Regions from separate parts of the Amycolatopsis sp. NPDC043887 genome, predicted to be linked through region 2. Evidence: riboswitches for the same ligand, from Rfam matches in the RefSeq annotation. Region 2 holds a riboswitch; each other region holds the start of a gene.

Region 1 (5,452 bases), 160 kb from region 2:
GGACTATCTCGAAGGCCAAGACCGGCTCCTGGATCTCGCCCCCGCGTACGCCACCCTCCCCATCACCGAGCTTCCCCGGGAACTGGCCGGCCGGATGCACGACGTCGTCCTGCACGCCGACGACACCGTCGTCCTCGCCGTCCGACGGCCACTTCCCGGGGGGAGCCTCAGCAGGCAGGCGGAGTGAACGTCCCGTTCTGCGCGACGACGTCACCGATATCCGCGAAGCCCACGTGATTGTTCTGATGACTGAGGAGAAGAACCCAGTTCCCGCCCCGGGGACTCTTCCATCCCGGGAACTGGCAGATGGCCGCCACGTCGTCGGCGGGCAGGGGAAGCCATCGTTTACTTGAGGGGAAGGTCAAATGTGGCGTGCTGCGTGCTGGAGGCACGGCCTGCCGGGCCGATCGCGACCCCACTGTCCACAAGGGACACAAAGACACCCTTGCATGCCTGATTTGGGCGTTTTGCGTGGGGGTCGTGAGTGGCAATGATCGTTCTTACCGTCTTTGCCACTCACGACCCGGGCGAGAAGCGGACATCATGACATCAATCGGGCGCACAATCGTCGTGAAGCGTCCCAGGCGTTCTCCTGAACTGCCTTCTCTGCCGGAATCGCACGGCCCCGGGCGGACCGTCCCTGTGCCGCAAGGCACGTCGTGGAAGTCGTCGGCGCCGTTCAGTGACCACAGTGGACAGTGGGTGGCGACGCGGGACATCGTAGTAGCGGCCACGGTGCCGCTCCGCGGAGACGCCGAGGTGCTCGAAAAGACAGGGTAGGGCTCAGTCTGCCGCGAGGATTTCGGCCAGCCGGAGAGTGTCCCGGAGATAGCGCTCATAAGGAAAACCGGCCGCGATGAGCCCTTCACGCAACTCGTCATAAAGTGGCTTTCCCGCGGCATGAAAGGCTTTCCGGCCGAGGTCGGTGATCCGGACCAGCCGGCGCCGCGCGTGTTCGGGGTCGACGGTGATCCGCACCAGCCCGTCCGCTTCGAGTGGTCGCAGGGCCCGGCTGATCGCCGGGTCGGAGACCGACAGCGCCTGGGCGAGCCGGTGCTGCGTCGTCGGCTCGATGTCCTCGAGCGTGCCCAAAAGCCGTATCTGGCTGTAAGTCAAACCATCGGGGCCGTCAGCGCGCCGCCGGGCCGCTTCGCCCATCAGCATGACCACCCGGTGCAGCAAGTCCGCGAGTCCGTCGTCCACGATCTCACCATACCAGAGTGTTGACGAGTTAATATTAACTAGGTAAGACTGAAAGCCATGGACACCTTCGCTTACCTCGCCCAATCCGCCTTCCCGCTGGTCTGGATCATCGTGCCCGCCGTCGGAGCCTTCCTCCGTGCCCGCCACTCGACGTCACCTCAGGAACGACTCGAAATCTGGCAGCGCTGGTGGGCCATCGGCGCCTTCGGCTGCGGCAGCCTGTGGATGACGGTCGCTTTTCTCGCCTTCCCGGAGGTCATGGCCACGGCGATCGGCTTCGACCGGACGCCGTTCATGTTCGAGATCGCCTTCGCGAACCTCGCGCTGGCCGTGATGGGCTTCCGGGCCGCCTCGGCGTCCGCGCGCGAACGCGTCACCATCGGCATCGGCGGCGGGATGTTCCTCTGGGGAGCCGCGATCGGCCACGTTCACCAGTGGTTCGCCAACGGTGACCACTCCCCCGGCAACACCGGCGGAGTCCTCGTCAACGACATCCTGATCCCGGCGGTCATGATCATCCTTGCCGTGCGATCCCGGCGGCTCGCGACCGTCCCGCGGCCCGCCGCGGAACTCGCCGCCTGAGCCCGCGGGAGCTGTCCTCATGACGACGACACAGACCGACCAAGCGACCGGAAAGGCCGCCGCCGAGCGGCTCAGCGTCTTCGTCGACGCGGTGATCGCGATCGCGCTCACCTTGCTGGCGCTGGATCTCCCGATCCCCCACGGCGACACCACCGGCGCCATGCTGAGCTCGATCTCGGACCACGGCAAGGAATACTTCGCCTTCGCGCTCGGCTTCGCGGTGATCTCCGCCCACTGGCGCGCGCACCACGAGATCTTCCCCTACGTCCGCTCGCTGAGCGGCCGCCTGATCAGCCTCACCCTGGTCTGGCTGTTCATGCAGGTCCTGATGCCGTTCGCGACGCGGGTCATCACCGCCGAGGGAGCGTTCCCGCTCCGGTTCAGCCTGTACGCGATGGTGCAGGTCCTGGCCTCCGCGTCGTTCGCGCTGATCATCAGGGAGATCCGGCGCGAACACCTGTACGTGACCGACGGACCGCCCCGGGTGTTCGCCCAGAGCCTGACGCGCAGCGTCTGCTTGGCCGCGGTGTTCGGGATCTCCGTGCCCGTCTCGTTCCTGACGGACGACGCCGTCGCCTACCTGTGCTGGCTCGCGGCGCCTGTCACGCTCGCCGTCGCCCGCCGCGTCCAGGACCGCAGGTCGTCCGGCACCTGAGCGGCCTGACCGGACCGGGTCAGCGCAGCGCCGTCAGGACGTAGTCGTCGCCGGACTGCCACACCGGCGCCACTTCGGCGAAGCCCGCTTCCCGGAGCAGCCTGGTGTGCTCCTGCGGGCTCAGCCGGTTGCCGTAGCCGGTCGAGATGCCGCGCAACTCGTCGGCCGTGAACCGCTCCCGCAGCGCGGGATCGGCGGCGACCGCCGCCCACCAGGCCTTCCATTCCTCGTTGGCGCCGACCCCGGCACGGACCGCCCGCCGGTTCTTGACCACCTCGGCGAGGTCGCGGACACCGGGTTGTTCGTCGTAGAGGTGGTCGCCGTTGACGAGCGCTCCGCCCTCCCTCAGCGCTCCGGCGAGGTCACGGTAGACGTCGGCGAGCCGCTCGGGACGCAGCCAGTGCAACGCGGTCGTCGAGACGGCGGCGTCGACCGGCCCCCATTTCAGCCAGCCGCTCTCGGCGAGGTCGGCCTGGAGGTACTCGATGTCCGCCTGCCGCGGCCGGGTGGCCCGGGCGAGGGCGAGCAGGAACGGGTCGTTGTCGACGCCGATGACCCGTGCGCGCGGCAGCCGCCCGGCGAGCCTCGTGGCCAGCGATCCCGGGCCGCAGCCGAGGTCCAGCACCAGCGGCTCGGCGACGTCACGGCATACGTGCTCGACGACGTCGATCAGCACGGCGAAGCGTTCTTCGCGGTCCGCGACGTAGCGTTCCTGCTGGATGTCCCACCGGCGCACCCAGTCCGCCGCGAGCTTCTCGTCCACCGGCCTCCCCTTCGTGATCTTGATCCTGTGTAGCACACCCCTGGCATGGGTTACCGTGGGCGCCACAACGCAAGAAGGTGCCCGTCGGGGGAAGCCGGTGTGAATCCGGCGCTGACCCGCAACCGTGAACGGCCTGGGAAGACGTCTCAGCGCCGTGAGCCGGACTGCCCGCCGGGTACCGCCAGCCCCAACTGTCGTGGAGTACGGAGCGGGGTCCCGTTCACGTGCGGCCGCGCGCCCGGGACAGTGCTCGATGTCCCGGAGGTTCCTATGACGCGCCATCCGCTCACCCGCCGGCGGCTGCTCGCCCTGGCCGCTCTCACGCCGCTGGCCGCGTGCGGGACCGCGCCGGCGGATACCGGCCGGTTGAGGGTCGCGTTCGCCGCGGGCGGCTCGAAGGAGACCCTGGACCCGTCTCAGGTCTCCCTTTTCGTCGACCAAGCGCGGGCCAAGGCGCTCTTCGACACGCTGGTCGCCTACAACGCCGACACCTCGTTGCGGCCGCGGCTGGCCGAGTCCTGGGAAAGCGACGATTCCGGCACACGCTGGCGGATCCGGCTGCGGCGAGCGGCCTTCCACGACGGCCGTCCGGTCACGGCGGACGACGTGCTCTACACCTTCCGGCGGATCGCCGATCCCGCACTGGCGTCCTCATCACGGCAGTACTTCGCGAAGGTGGACTTCGGCCGCAGCAAAGCGGTGTCCCCTGCCGAAATCGAGCTGACACTGACGGCTCCCGACTTCGAGTTCCCGTCGGGCTGGGGCGCTCCCGGCGCGGAGATCGTGCCCGCCGGGACGACGGATTTCACGGCACCGGTCGGCTCCGGTCCGTTCCGTTTCGTCTCGTTCACCCCCGGCGGGCCGGCGGTGTTCCGCAAGAACGAGTCCCATTGGGACGGCGCGCCGGGCATCGACGAGCTGGAATTCGTACCGGTCAACGAGGAAGCCGCACGCGTCAACGCCTTGCTGTCCGGGCAGGTCGACTACGCCCACGATCTCGCGGCCGGTACCGCGGCCCGCTTGGCCGGTGACGGGCGCGTCTCGTTGCTCGAAGCCAAGGGAACGACGATGCAGGGCATGATGCTGCGCGTGACGCGGCCGCCGTTCGCCGATCCGAGGCTGGTGCGCGCCGTACTGTCCGGAGTGGACAGAGAAGCGCTGAACCGCGTCGCACTGGCCGGACGCGGCGAGATCGGCAACGACCTGTTCGGCAAAGGACTCCGCGGGTACGCCACCGGCATCCCCCAGCGCGGCCGCGATGTCGAGGCGGCCCGCTCACTCGTCCGGGAGGCGGGCGCGGAGGGGCTGGCCTTCGCCGTCGAAACCAGCGACGTCGATCCGGGCTTCGCCACCGCGGCCACCCTGATTTCCCAGCAGCTCGGGGAAATCGGGCTGAAGGTCACACCGAACACGCGCGCGTCGAGCACCTATTTCAGCGAGATCAAGACCAAGGGGGTCGCCGCGCTCACCCGTACGGCGACCCTGCCGGTGCCGACGTTCCTCAATCAGCGCTTCCGGACCGGCGGTTCGAACAACGTCAACGGTTTCGCCTCGCCGGGGTTCGACGCCCTCATGGACCGGGCCGCGGCCACCCCGGACGAGAGTGCCCGGCTGGCGCTGTTCGGTGACGCCCAGCGGATCGTGCACGAATCCGGAGGTCTGCTCGCCTGGGGGTTCAGCACCTGGACGATCGGCGTGTCGAAGCGGGTGTCCGGATTGGTGTCCGCGCCGCCGAACACCTTCGACTGGGCGAGGTTCGACCGCGCCCGGCTGTCCTGACGTGCCGGGTTACGCCGCCCGGCGGCTGGGCTTCGCCGTTCTGCAGGCGATGTTCGTGCTGATCGCGACGTTCGCCGTGACCGCGCTGCTCCCCGGCGACGCGGCGTCGGTCGTGCTCGGCGAGCAGGCCACCGACGAGCAGGTGGCGACCGTGCGCCACCGGCTCGGCCTCGACCAGCCGATCCTCGACCGGTTCGGGCACTGGTTTTCCGGGCTGCTCACCGGTGATCTCGGCCGGTCGCTCGTGACCGGCGCCCCGGTGACCGAGGAGATCGCCCGCCGCTTCGCCGCCACCGCCCTGCTCGCCGGGGTGACCCTGCTCGTGCTCGTACCGCTCGCGCTGGGCATCGGGGTGACCTGTGGGCTGCGCGAAGGGTCGATGATCGACCGAGTGCTCACCTCGGTCACGCTGTTCCTGCACGCGATTCCCGAGTTCGTCCTCGGTCTGCTGTTGGTCGCCGGATTCGCCG
Region 2 (5,452 bases):
TTCACCAGATCGGAGCGCAGTTGCCCGGCGACGTCGGCCTTCGCGAACTCGGCGACGAGCACGAGTTTCGCGAGCGGTTCGGCATACGACGCCTCACCTTGCTCGTAGGGCGCGCCGTGGGCATAGGCCCGTACGGCTTCCGGCTTCACCAGGAACTGCGACGCGCGGGCGACGGAGTCCGGCTGCTGGTCCAGCGCTCGCAGGGCCAGCACCACGTCGGCGGTGGCGTCGTAGTCGACGTAGGTCTTGCCGTCCTCGGTCACCTCGACGTGGTCACCGCCGGTGAGCCGGTTCGCCAGGTAGGCGCCGAGACGGGCGGCCGGTGTCGCCGTATCCGGGGTGGCGATCGTGGCCGGTGGCTGGACGACCGTGGACGCCCTGGTCGTGCCTGCATTCCTGGGTCTGGGCGGCGGCGTCACCGACTTCGTGATGGTGGTCGTCGTGGGAGCCGGGATGCTGCTGGTAGGCGGCTGAGTTTTGCCCTTCGCGAGCGCGTAGAAGCCGATCTGGGACAAGCCGAGCGAAGCCTGGGCACCCGCGCGGATCCAGGTGTCGACCCCGCTGATACCCGAGGTGCGCGCGTCCTCGTAGGCGGCGGGGTTGTAGGCGATCGCGCCGATTTCGCCCGCGAGCCTGGTGCCGGAGTCGGCGGCGTTCGCCTGCGCGGATTTGAGGTACCGCACACCCTTGTCCACCGCCGCGTCCGCGCCGCCCGCGTCGGCGAGCGCTTGGACGATCATGCCGGTGCTGTTGGTGTTCGGTGCCTCGGTGCTGACGCCGCCGCCCCAGCCGCCGCCGGGATCCTGGTCCGCCTTGAGCCAGGAGACGGCTTTGGCGATCGGGGCGTCGAGTCCGGTCGCGCCAGCCTTCCGTGCGGCCAGCAGCGCCGAGAGCGCGAGACCGGTGGCGTCACCGTCGGTCGGGGAAAGGTCGAGCGGCTTGCCTTCGTCGCAGGTCGAAACCTTGTCGCCGCTCGGGGTGACATGGTCGCCGGTCTCGTTCGTGGGGATGTATTTGAACTCAAGGCGGAAGTAGCCCTCGGAACACTGCTGGGCCAGCAACCTGTCGATGGCGATCCGGTCGTTCTCGCCCGCCGCGGCGAGCCCGATGACGCCGAGCGCCTGTCCGAACGTGTTCGCGTCGTTGTTCACCGCGCCGGCGAGGTCCGGATCTTTGGAGTAGTCGCTGATCCGGCCCTTGTCGGGGCCCTTGCGCATGATCGCGGCATGGGTCTCGGCGACCAGGTCGTACCCGTCGACGTGTCGCGGGTCCCTGCCGGAAACCTGGGCGGCGACCAGCGTCTTGGCGAGCGAGCCCCCGACGATGACCTTGTCGTATCCGGCACCGGGGACCAGTCCGTCCCAGGTGAAGTAGTCGGTGGCGTGGCCTTCGTCGTCGAGGAACCTCATGATCGGCTCGGCCTTGGCGCCATCGCCCGACGCGTACAACGCGAAAAGCACGTCGAGCATCAGGCCGTGGTCTGGCAATGCGGCCCCGTTGGGGTTCTCGAGCGTGCCGTCCGGCTTCAGCTTCGTCGCGAGCCAGCGGGAATTCGCCTTCGCAGCGCCAGGATCGTTCGCGGCGGTGGCCGTCCCGGTGAGCAGCGCGGCGACCACGCCGACACTGACGGCGAACGCCACTGCGGCGAGGGACCGGCGGCGCATGACTCCTCCTTGCGGCATGACGGAGGACAGGCGCGGACGCCGCGGTCACCCCTGTTTATCGCGACAGTGGTTCGTTCATCCGCCCGTTCGGTATCCCGGCTCGCCCTGGTGAAGGGCCCACGGTTGCGCGACAGCGCCGGATTTCGACCGGCTTCCCCGTCACGGGCGGCGGTGTGCAGTTGTCGAGCCGATCGAGGTTAACACTCGATCACCTCCGGCAGGCACCGCTGACCAGGTCGGTTGCCAGGATCACATCGAAACTCGCGCTCTGGCGGTACTCTTCGGTTCGTCCGATTCAGCGCGGTCGTGGGGGAAGTCCGGTGAGAGTCCGGCGCTGTCCCGCAACGGTGTGCCCTCCAGGCGAGCCCGGTCACCCACGTCGCGCGGTGTCACCGACTCCTGTCGTGGAAATGCGGGAAAGGGTTCTCATGAGACGTTTGGTTTTCGCTGTCGCCCTGCTGTGCGGCATCGGGCTGGTCGCCGCTCCGGCGGCGGCCGCGGCCACCCACAACAAGGCGGACGCCGCCGCGGGCTGGCTCGCGAGGCAGCTGGCCGACGGGGAAAGGTTCGAGGCCGACTTCGGCGGCCAGAAGTTCCCCGACCAGGGTTTGACGATCGACGCGATCTTCGCGTTCGCCGCGGCCGGGGTGTCGGACACGAACGCGGGCAAGGCGATCACCTGGCTGGCGAAACCGGAGATCACCACGGGCTACGTCGGCAGCGGCACCGAGGCGTACGCGGGCGCGCACGCCAAGCTGTTGCTCGCCGCGCAGGTTCGCGGCAAGAACCCGGCGTCGTTCGGCGGCGTCGACCTGAAGGCGGGCCTGCTCTCGCTGCTGACGCCGTCCGGGCGGTTCTCCGACCGGTCCGAATACGGCGACTACTCCAACGCCCTCTCGCAGTCACTCGCCTTGCTGGCGCTGGACCGCACCGGCGACGTCCCGGCGCAGGCCGTGACGTTCCTCGCGGGCACCCAGTGCCCCGACGGCGGTTTCCCGCTGAACTTCGGCGAAGCGACGTGCACGAGCGACGTCGACGCGACCGCGACGGTCGTGCAGGCCTTGCGCGCCACCGGTGACCCGGTGAACGCCGGGGAGGGCACCTCCTGGCTGGTCACCAAGCAGCACCCGAACGGCGGCTTCGGTTTCTCCACCAACGCGCCGAACGCGAACAGCACCGGTCTCGCCGCGCAGGCGCTGGCCGGGCACCGCCCCGCCGCCGCCATCAAGGCGCGGGAATTCCTGCGGTCACTGCAGACCGGCTGCGCCGGCGCCGAGGCGGACCGCGGCGCGATCGCCTACGACGCCACGGGCCTGAACCCGTCGACCGCCCCGCGCGCGACCGCGCAGGCGATCCTCGGCCTGGCCAGGGTTCCGCTGAGCGACCTGCACGGCGGCGGGCGTCCGCAGGCCCCGGTCCTCGCCTGCCCGTGACGTGAGACTGGCCCCGTAACTCGCGTGCTCAGAGACGGAACACGCGTGCTTGAACGCCGAACTCGCGTGCTCAGAGGCGGAACTCGCCGCGCGGACCTCCACGCGGCATATTCCGCCTCCAGGCACGCGAGTTCCGCCTCTGAGCACGCGAGTTCCGCCTCCAGGCACGCGAGTCACGAGCAGCGTCACTCGCCGGCGGCGACGCGGCGCGCGAGTTCCACCCGGGACCGCACACCCAATGCCGTGAAGATGTTCCGCAGGTGGTGATCCACCGTGCGATGGCTGATCACCAGCCGCCGCGCGATCTCCTTGTTCGTCTCCCCCGCCGCCACCAGGCGGGTGATGGCGTCCTGCTGCGGTGTGAGGCCGGCGAGCGATCGGTGCGGCGAGTCGACGGTCTCGCCGGTCGCTCGCAGCCCGGCCCTTGCCCGTTCGGCGAACCGGGTCGCGCCGACGTTTTCGAAGCCCCGCAAGGCATCGCGGAACTGGTCGCGGGCGTCCCGGGTCCGCCGATGCCGTCGCAGCAAGGTGGCGTAGGCGAACCGGGTCCTGGCGAGTTCCATCGCGCCGCCCGCCCGCCGGTGCGCCTCGATGGCCAGGACGAAACGCCGTTCCGCCACACCGGGATCCGGCGCGGTCAGCGCGTGACAGCGGTGGCTCAGCGCGAGCCAGCAGGGTTCCGCGCCCGCGAGGGTCCAGCGGTCGAACGCCTCCAGCGCGGTCAGTGCGCGTTCGGGCCGTCCGGAACAGACGGCCGCCTCGACGAGTTGCGGGGTGGCCAGCACGCGGATCACCGGCTGGTCGCCGGAAACACCCGAAGCGAGGTCTTCGAGCCTGCTCAGCGCGTCGTCGGGCCGGTCTTCGGCCAGGTCCAGACAGGCGTTCGCCCACGCGGCGACCGCGGCGGGCCTGCCGAGACCGCGTTCGGCGATGCCTTCGGCCGCCTCGTCCAGCTCCGGTACGCGGTCACCGAGCAGTGCGGCGGCCAGCCCCAGCAGCGTCAGATGCTCCATCCGCAGGTTGTGCGGTGCCCGCAGGCCGTCGCGGGACGCCGCCCGCGCACAGGGGATGCGGTCGAGCGCGATGGCCGAGAGCGACAGATAGATCAGCGCCCACGGCAGTTCCGCGTGGCGTTTGCCGAGCCGCGCGCGGCTCACGGCCGCGGCCGCGTATTCGTGCGCCCGTTCGGCATGCCCGCGGGCGAAGGCCGCTTCGGCGGCCCAGACGGCCCCGGCGACGTCCGAGCCGGCCATCCCCTTGGCGACAGCGTCCTTCAGCGGAGTGACGGCGTCCTCGTGACGTCCGGCGTAAACCGAGGTCAGACCGTGGAAATGCGCGGAGACCAGCTCGTCACCCGCCGGGACCGTCCTGGCGAGGGCCCGGTAGCCGCTCAGGTCACCGCCGAGCCTGCGCGCCTCGCCCGCCAGCAGGAGCGCGCCCGCCGGATCGGGCAGCAGTTCCGCCGCCGCGCCCAGTTCGTGGGTGGCGACGGCGGGATCGCCGTCACGCAGCTCGATCTCCCCGTGCAGCAACGCCACCGCGCCCGGTTCAGCGTCCACTCTGGACAGCAGCAGCCGTGCCCACCCAGGTCTGCCCGCCTGCCAGGCCGCGTCCGCCGCGGCCAGCAGCCGGGTCGCCCGTGTGGCCGGATCGGCGGTCAGGGCGGCGGCGCGTTCGAGCTGCCGGGCCGCGGCCGCGTGATCCACCGCCGGTGCCGCGGCGAGTGCGTCCGCGAGGGGCTCGGACGGCATCACCGTCGCCATCGCGCGATGCCAGAGCGCGTCGGGCCCCTCCTCCGCGGAGGCCAGGCGCGCGTGCGCCGCCCTGCGGTCGGCCGGGGACGCCGCCGCGTACCAGGTCGCCTTCCTCGCGGAAGAGTCCATACAAGTGGCGAGAAAACGGAGACGTTCGTCGACCCGCATCGCTTCGAGCTCGGCCGTGTAGCGAGGCAGACGCTCCCGCAGGATCGGCGAGACCGGCTCCCGCCCGGCCGCCTGCGCAGGCGTCAGCGAAGCCGCCAGCGCGACCAGGTCGGCGGGGTTCCCGTCGCCGAGTTCGACCAGCTGCGGGCGCACCCCGGCGGGCACGCCGCGGTCACGCAGCACCTGATCGGCGGCGGAAACGGGCAACGGCGGCAGCTCGACGGAGTCGAATTCGTCGGATCCGGATCGCGAGGCGAGCACCATCCCGACCGGCGCTCCCGCCAGTCGCCTGGCGGCGAACCCCAGCGCCGCCAAGGACTCCGGATCGACCCAGTGCGCGTCGTCGACCCAGCAGATCGTCGGCGCCGAAACAGCGCCGAGCCGGTCTCGTGTCTCCGCGCCGCTGGAGACCGGCGCGCCGAACATCCGCTGC
Region 3 (5,452 bases), on a different contig from region 2:
TTCGCCGTGCACCAGCACGTCCAGGCCGAGGTCCTCCTGCAGCCGGACGACGCGCTCGATCTCCGCCTTCATCGCGGCTTCGTAGCCCGCGTCGTCCAGCGAACCCGCCTTGTGCGCGGCCCGCGCCTTGCGGACGTCGGTGGTCTGCGGGAACGAGCCGATCGTCGTGCTCGGCAACGGCGGCAGCTTCAGCGCGGCCTGCTGAGCCGCCGCGCGCCGGGCGTAGGGGGAGCGGACGGTGTCCTCCGGCCGCAGTGCCTCCAGCCGGGCGCGGACCCCGCTGTCGGCCAGGTCGGCCGCCGTCGCGCGATCCGTGGCCGCGGCACGGGCGGCGGAGAGGTCGACGCCCTCTTCCTTCAGCGCGCGCCCGAGCAAGACGACCTCGTCGACCTTCTGCCTGGCGAAGGCGAGCCAGCCCTTCAGACGCGGGTGCAGTCCGTCCTCCCGCTCGACGTCGTAGGGCACGTGAAGCAATGAGCAGGACGTCGACACGCTGACCGATTTCGCGATACCCAGCAGCATCGCCGCTCGGCTGAGCGCGCGGGTCGGATCCGTGCGCCAGACGTTGCGCCCGTCCACGACACCGGCCAGCACCTCCTTGTCCCGCAGGGCGGGTTCGGCGGCGACGGCGTCCACAAAGGACTCATCGGTGACGAGGTCGACCGCGATGGCGTCGATCGGAGAGCGCGCGAGCACACCCAAGCCACGGCCGAGACCGCCGAAGTACCCGGCGACCAGGATCTTGGGCCGCGCGGTCTCCTTCGCGAGCCGGTGGTAGGCGCGGATGAGCGCGTTGAGCTCCCTCTCGGTGCGGTCCGCGGCGAAGGCGGGTTCGTCGAACTGAACCCACTCGACGCCTTCGTCGTGCAGTCGGCGCAGCAGCTCGACGTAGCCGTCGAGGAGGTTGTCGAGCAGGTCCAGCGGTCGGAAGTCCTCCGGAGCGGTCTCGGCCGGCTTCGCGAGCAGCAGGAACGTCACCGGGCCCACCAGCACCGGCCGGGTCTCGACACCGACCGCACGGGCTTCGCGGTATTCGTCGAGCGGTTTGGTGCCGGTGAGCGAGAACGTCGTGTCCGGGCCGAGTTCGGGGACGAGGTAGTGGTAGTTCGTGTTGAACCACTTCGTCATCTCCATCGCCGGCGCGTCCTGCACCCCGCGTGCGGCGGCGAAGTAGGTGTCGAGCGGCGAGAGACCGAGCGTCGTGAAGCGCTCCGGCAGCGCTCCGAACAGTTCGGTGGTGTCGAGCACCTGGTCATAGTGGGAGAAGGTGTTGGAGGGGACGGATTTCAGTCCCGCGTCCTTGAGTTCCCGCCAGGTCCTGGTGCGCAGCGCGCGGCCGGTGCCCAGTAGTTCGGCCTCGTCGATCTTGCCCGCCCAGTAGCGTTCGAGTGAACGCTTGAGTTCCCTGTCCGGTCCGATCCGGGGGTAGCCCAGCACAGTCGTGCCGATTTCGGTCACAGCTCTCTCCTCGCGAGCTTGTCGGGCGAGCCCGGAGCGCGCGGGGATGACCGCCGTTCGGTCGTGCCCATCCCACGAGGCCCGGACTCACGCACGCCGTCGGCGCGCGTACCACGGGCAGGTCTTCGGACTCGTGGGCGACTCGCTCGTTCCTACCGGCCGTCGCTTCCCGGGGCGCCATGTCCCAGTGCTTTACCGTGTCTCGCACGGTGACGGCTTTCGTTCCCACATACCGCTGCGGGGCAGTCCCGGATTCGCACCGGGTTCCCTGTTACCTCGACCGGCCTGGGAGGCCGGGCGAACCAGTAGCACCCAGGAGCGTACCGAATTCGGGTCTCGCGTGACTGGAGGCGTAACTCACGTGATCGGAGGCGGAACACGCGTGCCTGGAGACGGAACACGCCGGGCGGAAGTCCGCCCGGCGTGTTCCGTGTTCAAGCACGCGAGTCACGTGCCTGAGCACGCGAGTTCGGGGTTCAGTCCCAGTCGAGGGCACCACCGGACTGGTACTCGATGACGCGGGTCTCGAAGAAGTTCTTCTCCTTCTTGAGGTCCATCGCCTCCGACATCCACGGGAACGGGTTCTCCGTCTCGCCGAAGATCGGCGCGAGACCGATCTGCTGCGCCCGCCGGTCGGTGATGAAGTGCATGTACTGCTCGATCAGCTCGGCCGAGAGCCCGAGCATGCCGCGCGGCATGGTGTCGCGGGCGTAGGCGACCTCGAGTTCGCACGCCTCGGTCAGCATGGTGCGGACCTCGGCCTGGAACTCCTCGGTCCACAGGTGCGGGTTCTCGATCTTGATCTGGTTGATGCAGTCGATGCCGAAGTTCAGGTGGATCGACTCGTCGCGCAGGATGTACTGGTACTGCTCGGCGATGCCGACCATCTTGTTCCGGCGGCCGAGCGACAGGATCTGCGCGAAGCCGGTGTAGAACCACATGCCCTCGAAGATCACGTAGAACGCGACGAGGTCACGCAGGAAGGCCTGGTCGGCCTCCGGCGTCCCGGTCTCGAAGTCCGGGTTCTCCAGGTTCTGCGTGTACTTCAGCGCCCACGCGTCCTTGTCCGAGATGGACGGGACCTCGCGGTACATGTTGAACAGCTCGCCCTCGACCAGGCCGAGGCTCTCGCAGATGTACTGGAAGGTGTGCGTGTGCACGGCCTCCTCGAACGCCTGGCGCAGCAGGTACTGGCGGCATTCGGGGTTGGTGATCTGCCGGTATACCGCGAGCACGATGTTGTTGGCCACCAGCGATTCCGCGGTGGCGAAGAAACCGAGGTTGCGCTTGAGCATGGTGCGCTCGTCCTCGGTGAGGCCGTCGGGCGACTTCCACAGCGCGATGTCGGCCTGCATGGCGACCTCGGTCGGCATCCAGTGGTTGTTGCAGCCGGCGAGGTACTTCTCCCACGCCCAGGTGTACTTCATCGGCAGCAGCTGGTTGACGTCGGCGCGGGCGTTGATCATCCGCTTGTCGTCGACGTTGATGCGGGCGGCGCCGACTTCGATCTCACCGAGGCCGGTGGCGTCGGTGGAGGCGTCAAAGGTGGTCATGAAGGGCACACTCCAAGAGGCGTCGTGAGTGGTAAGGACGGTTCTAACCGCCCTTACCACTCACGAGGATGTCGTTACTGGCAGGCTTCGCAGTCGGGGTCGTCGATCCGGCAGGCGGCGCCGTCGGCGGCGACGAAGTCGACGTCCGAGACCTTCGGCATCTCCTTCGGCTCCGGCTTGGCGGCCGGTGCGGGCGCGGTGACCGGCACGGCCGGGACCGCGGCGGAAGCCGACGGGGCGGGCGAAGCGGCGGGAGCCGGGGCCGGCGCGGCGGGCTTCGGCGAAGCGGGTGCGGCGGGGGCCGGGGTGGCCGAGACCGCGTTCAGCTTGCCGTCGGTGCCGCGCAGGGTGCTCTTCTCCACGTGCGTCGCGGACCGCGCCCGCAGGTAGTACGTGGTCTTGAGGCCCTTGTGCCAGGCGTAGCGGTACAGCTCGTCGAGCTTGCGGCCGCTGGGCGCCGCGATGTACAGGTTCAGCGACTGAGCCTGGTCGATCCACTTCTGGCGCCGCGAACCGGCGTCCACCAGCCACTTGGACTCGATCTCGAACGCGGTCGCGTACAGCGCCTTCAGGTCGTCCGGCACGCGGTCGATCTGGCCGAGGCTGCCGTCGAAGTACTTGAGATCCGACACCATGACCTCGTCCCACAGCCCGCGCTCCTTGAGCGAGCGGACCAGGTGCGGGTTCACCACGGTGAAGTCACCGGACATGTTCGACTTGACGAACAGGTTCTGGAACAGCGGCTCGATCGACTGCCCGACCCCGCAGATGTTGGAGATCGTCGCGGTCGGCGCGATCGCCATCACATTGGAGTTGCGCATACCGACGGTCTTGACCCGCTCGCGCAGCGGCGCCCAGTCCAAAGTGGACGAGGTGTCGACGTCGAGCGCGTCGCCCTGCCGCGCGTCGATCAGCAGCTGCATCGAGTCGATCGGCAGGATTCCCTTGCTCCACAGGGAACCCTCGAACGTCTGGTACTGGCCGCGCTCCTCGGCGAGGTCGGTCGACGCCGAGATCGCGTAGTAGCTGATGTGCTCCATGCTGGTGTCCGCGAACTGCACGGCCTCGTCCGAGGACAGCGGGACACCGATCTCGAACAGCGCGTCCTGGAAACCCATCAGGCCCAGCCCGATCGGGCGGTGGCGCAGGTTGGAGCGGCGCGCCTCCGGGATCGTGTAGAAGTTGATGTCGATCACGTTGTCGAGCATGCGAACGGCCGTGCGCACGGTCTTCTCGAGGCGCTTCGTGTCGAGGCCCTCGGGGGTGACGTGCTTGAGCAGGTTCACCGAGCCGAGGTTGCAGACCGCGACCTCGTCGGTGGTGGTGTTCAGCGTGATCTCGGTGCACAGGTTGGACGAGTGCACGACACCCACGTGCTGCTGCGGCGAACGCAGGTTGCACGGGTCCTTGAAGGTGATCCACGGGTGGCCGGTCTCGAACAGCATGGTCAGCATGCGGCGCCACAGGTCGACCGCGCGGACCTTGCGGAACACCTTCAGCTCGCCACGCTCGGCGGCGGCCTCGTACTCGCGGTAGCGCTCGGCGAACGCGTTGCCGTAGAGGTCGTGCAGATCCGGGGTCTCGTTCGGCGAGAACAGCGTCCACTGCGCGTCGGCCTCGACGCGGCGCAGGAACTCGTCCGGCACCCAGTTCGCGGTGTTCATGTCGTGCGTGCGGCGACGGTCGTCACCGGTGTTCTTGCGCAGGTCGAGGAATTCCTCGATGTCCACGTGCCAGGTCTCGAGGTACGCGCAGGCCGCGCCCTTGCGCTTGCCGCCCTGGTTCACCGCGACCGCGGTGTCGTTGGCGATCTTGAGGAACGGCACGACACCCTGCGACTGGCCGTTGGTGCCCTTGATGTGCGCGCCGAGGCCGCGGACCGGGGTCCAGTCGTTGCCGAGACCGCCCGAGTACTTCGCCAGCAGCGCGTTGTTCTTGTACGCCTGGAAGATCGAGTCCAGGTCGTCGTCCACAGTGGTCAGGAAGCACGACGACAGCTGCGGGCGCGTGGTGCCCGAGTTGAACAGCGTCGGGGTGGACGCCATGAAGTGGAACGTCGAGAGCAGCTCGTAGAACTCGATGGCGCGGGCTTCCCGGTCGTCCTCGCGGATCGCCAGGCCCATCGCGACGCGCATGAAGAACGCCTGCGGCAGCTCGAAGCGGACGCCGTCGTGGTGCTGGAAGTACCGGTCGTACAGGGTCTGGAGGCCGAGGAAGCCGAAGTCGAGGTCACGCTCGGCGCGGATGGCCGCGGTGATCTTGTCCAGGTCGAAGGTCTGCAGCTCGGGGTTGACCAGCTCCAGCTCGATGGCGCGCTTGAGGTAGTCCCGGAAGTACTGCGGGTACCTCGCGGTCATCTCGTCTTGGCTGGCCTGCTGCGGCACTCCCGCGAGGTAGCTGAGCGCCTCGCCGCGGAGCTTGTCCGCGAGCAGCCGGGCACT

What was found. Region 2 has a riboswitch for cobalamin ahead of AC069H_RS17450 (peptidase). Riboswitches for the same ligand answer to the same signal wherever they lie in the genome.
Region 1: linked by a shared signal. The riboswitch ahead of AC069H_RS18300 (ABC transporter substrate-binding protein) and the one ahead of AC069H_RS17450 (peptidase) in region 2 are both predicted to bind cobalamin.
Region 3: linked by a shared signal. The riboswitch ahead of metE (5-methyltetrahydropteroyltriglutamate--homocysteine S-methyltransferase) and the one ahead of AC069H_RS17450 (peptidase) in region 2 are both predicted to bind cobalamin.

Annotation. Positions count from the first base shown of each region.
Region 1 is NZ_JBWKEB010000006.1:245,451-250,902, forward strand. It holds gene AC069H_RS18275 (PP2C family protein-serine/threonine phosphatase) at 1-187, shown strand, start outside; gene AC069H_RS18280 (MarR family winged helix-turn-helix transcriptional regulator) at 784-1,203, opposite strand; gene AC069H_RS18285 (DUF6790 family protein) at 1,261-1,785, shown strand; gene AC069H_RS18290 (TMEM175 family protein) at 1,805-2,440, shown strand; gene AC069H_RS18295 (class I SAM-dependent methyltransferase) at 2,460-3,203, opposite strand; cobalamin riboswitch at 3,242-3,393, shown strand; gene AC069H_RS18300 (ABC transporter substrate-binding protein) at 3,474-4,982, shown strand; gene AC069H_RS18305 (ABC transporter permease) at 4,984-5,452, shown strand, end outside.
Region 2 is NZ_JBWKEB010000006.1:82,935-88,386, forward strand. It holds gene AC069H_RS17445 (hypothetical protein) at 1-1,664, opposite strand, end outside; cobalamin riboswitch at 1,754-1,821, opposite strand; cobalamin riboswitch at 1,934-2,060, shown strand; gene AC069H_RS17450 (peptidase) at 2,093-3,097, shown strand; gene AC069H_RS17455 (helix-turn-helix transcriptional regulator) at 3,283-5,452, opposite strand, start outside.
Region 3 is NZ_JBWKEB010000004.1:68,445-73,896, forward strand. It holds gene metE (5-methyltetrahydropteroyltriglutamate--homocysteine S-methyltransferase) at 1-1,458, opposite strand, end outside; cobalamin riboswitch at 1,558-1,780, opposite strand; gene AC069H_RS12480 (ribonucleotide-diphosphate reductase subunit beta) at 1,935-3,011, opposite strand; gene AC069H_RS12485 (ribonucleoside-diphosphate reductase subunit alpha) at 3,086-5,452, opposite strand, start outside.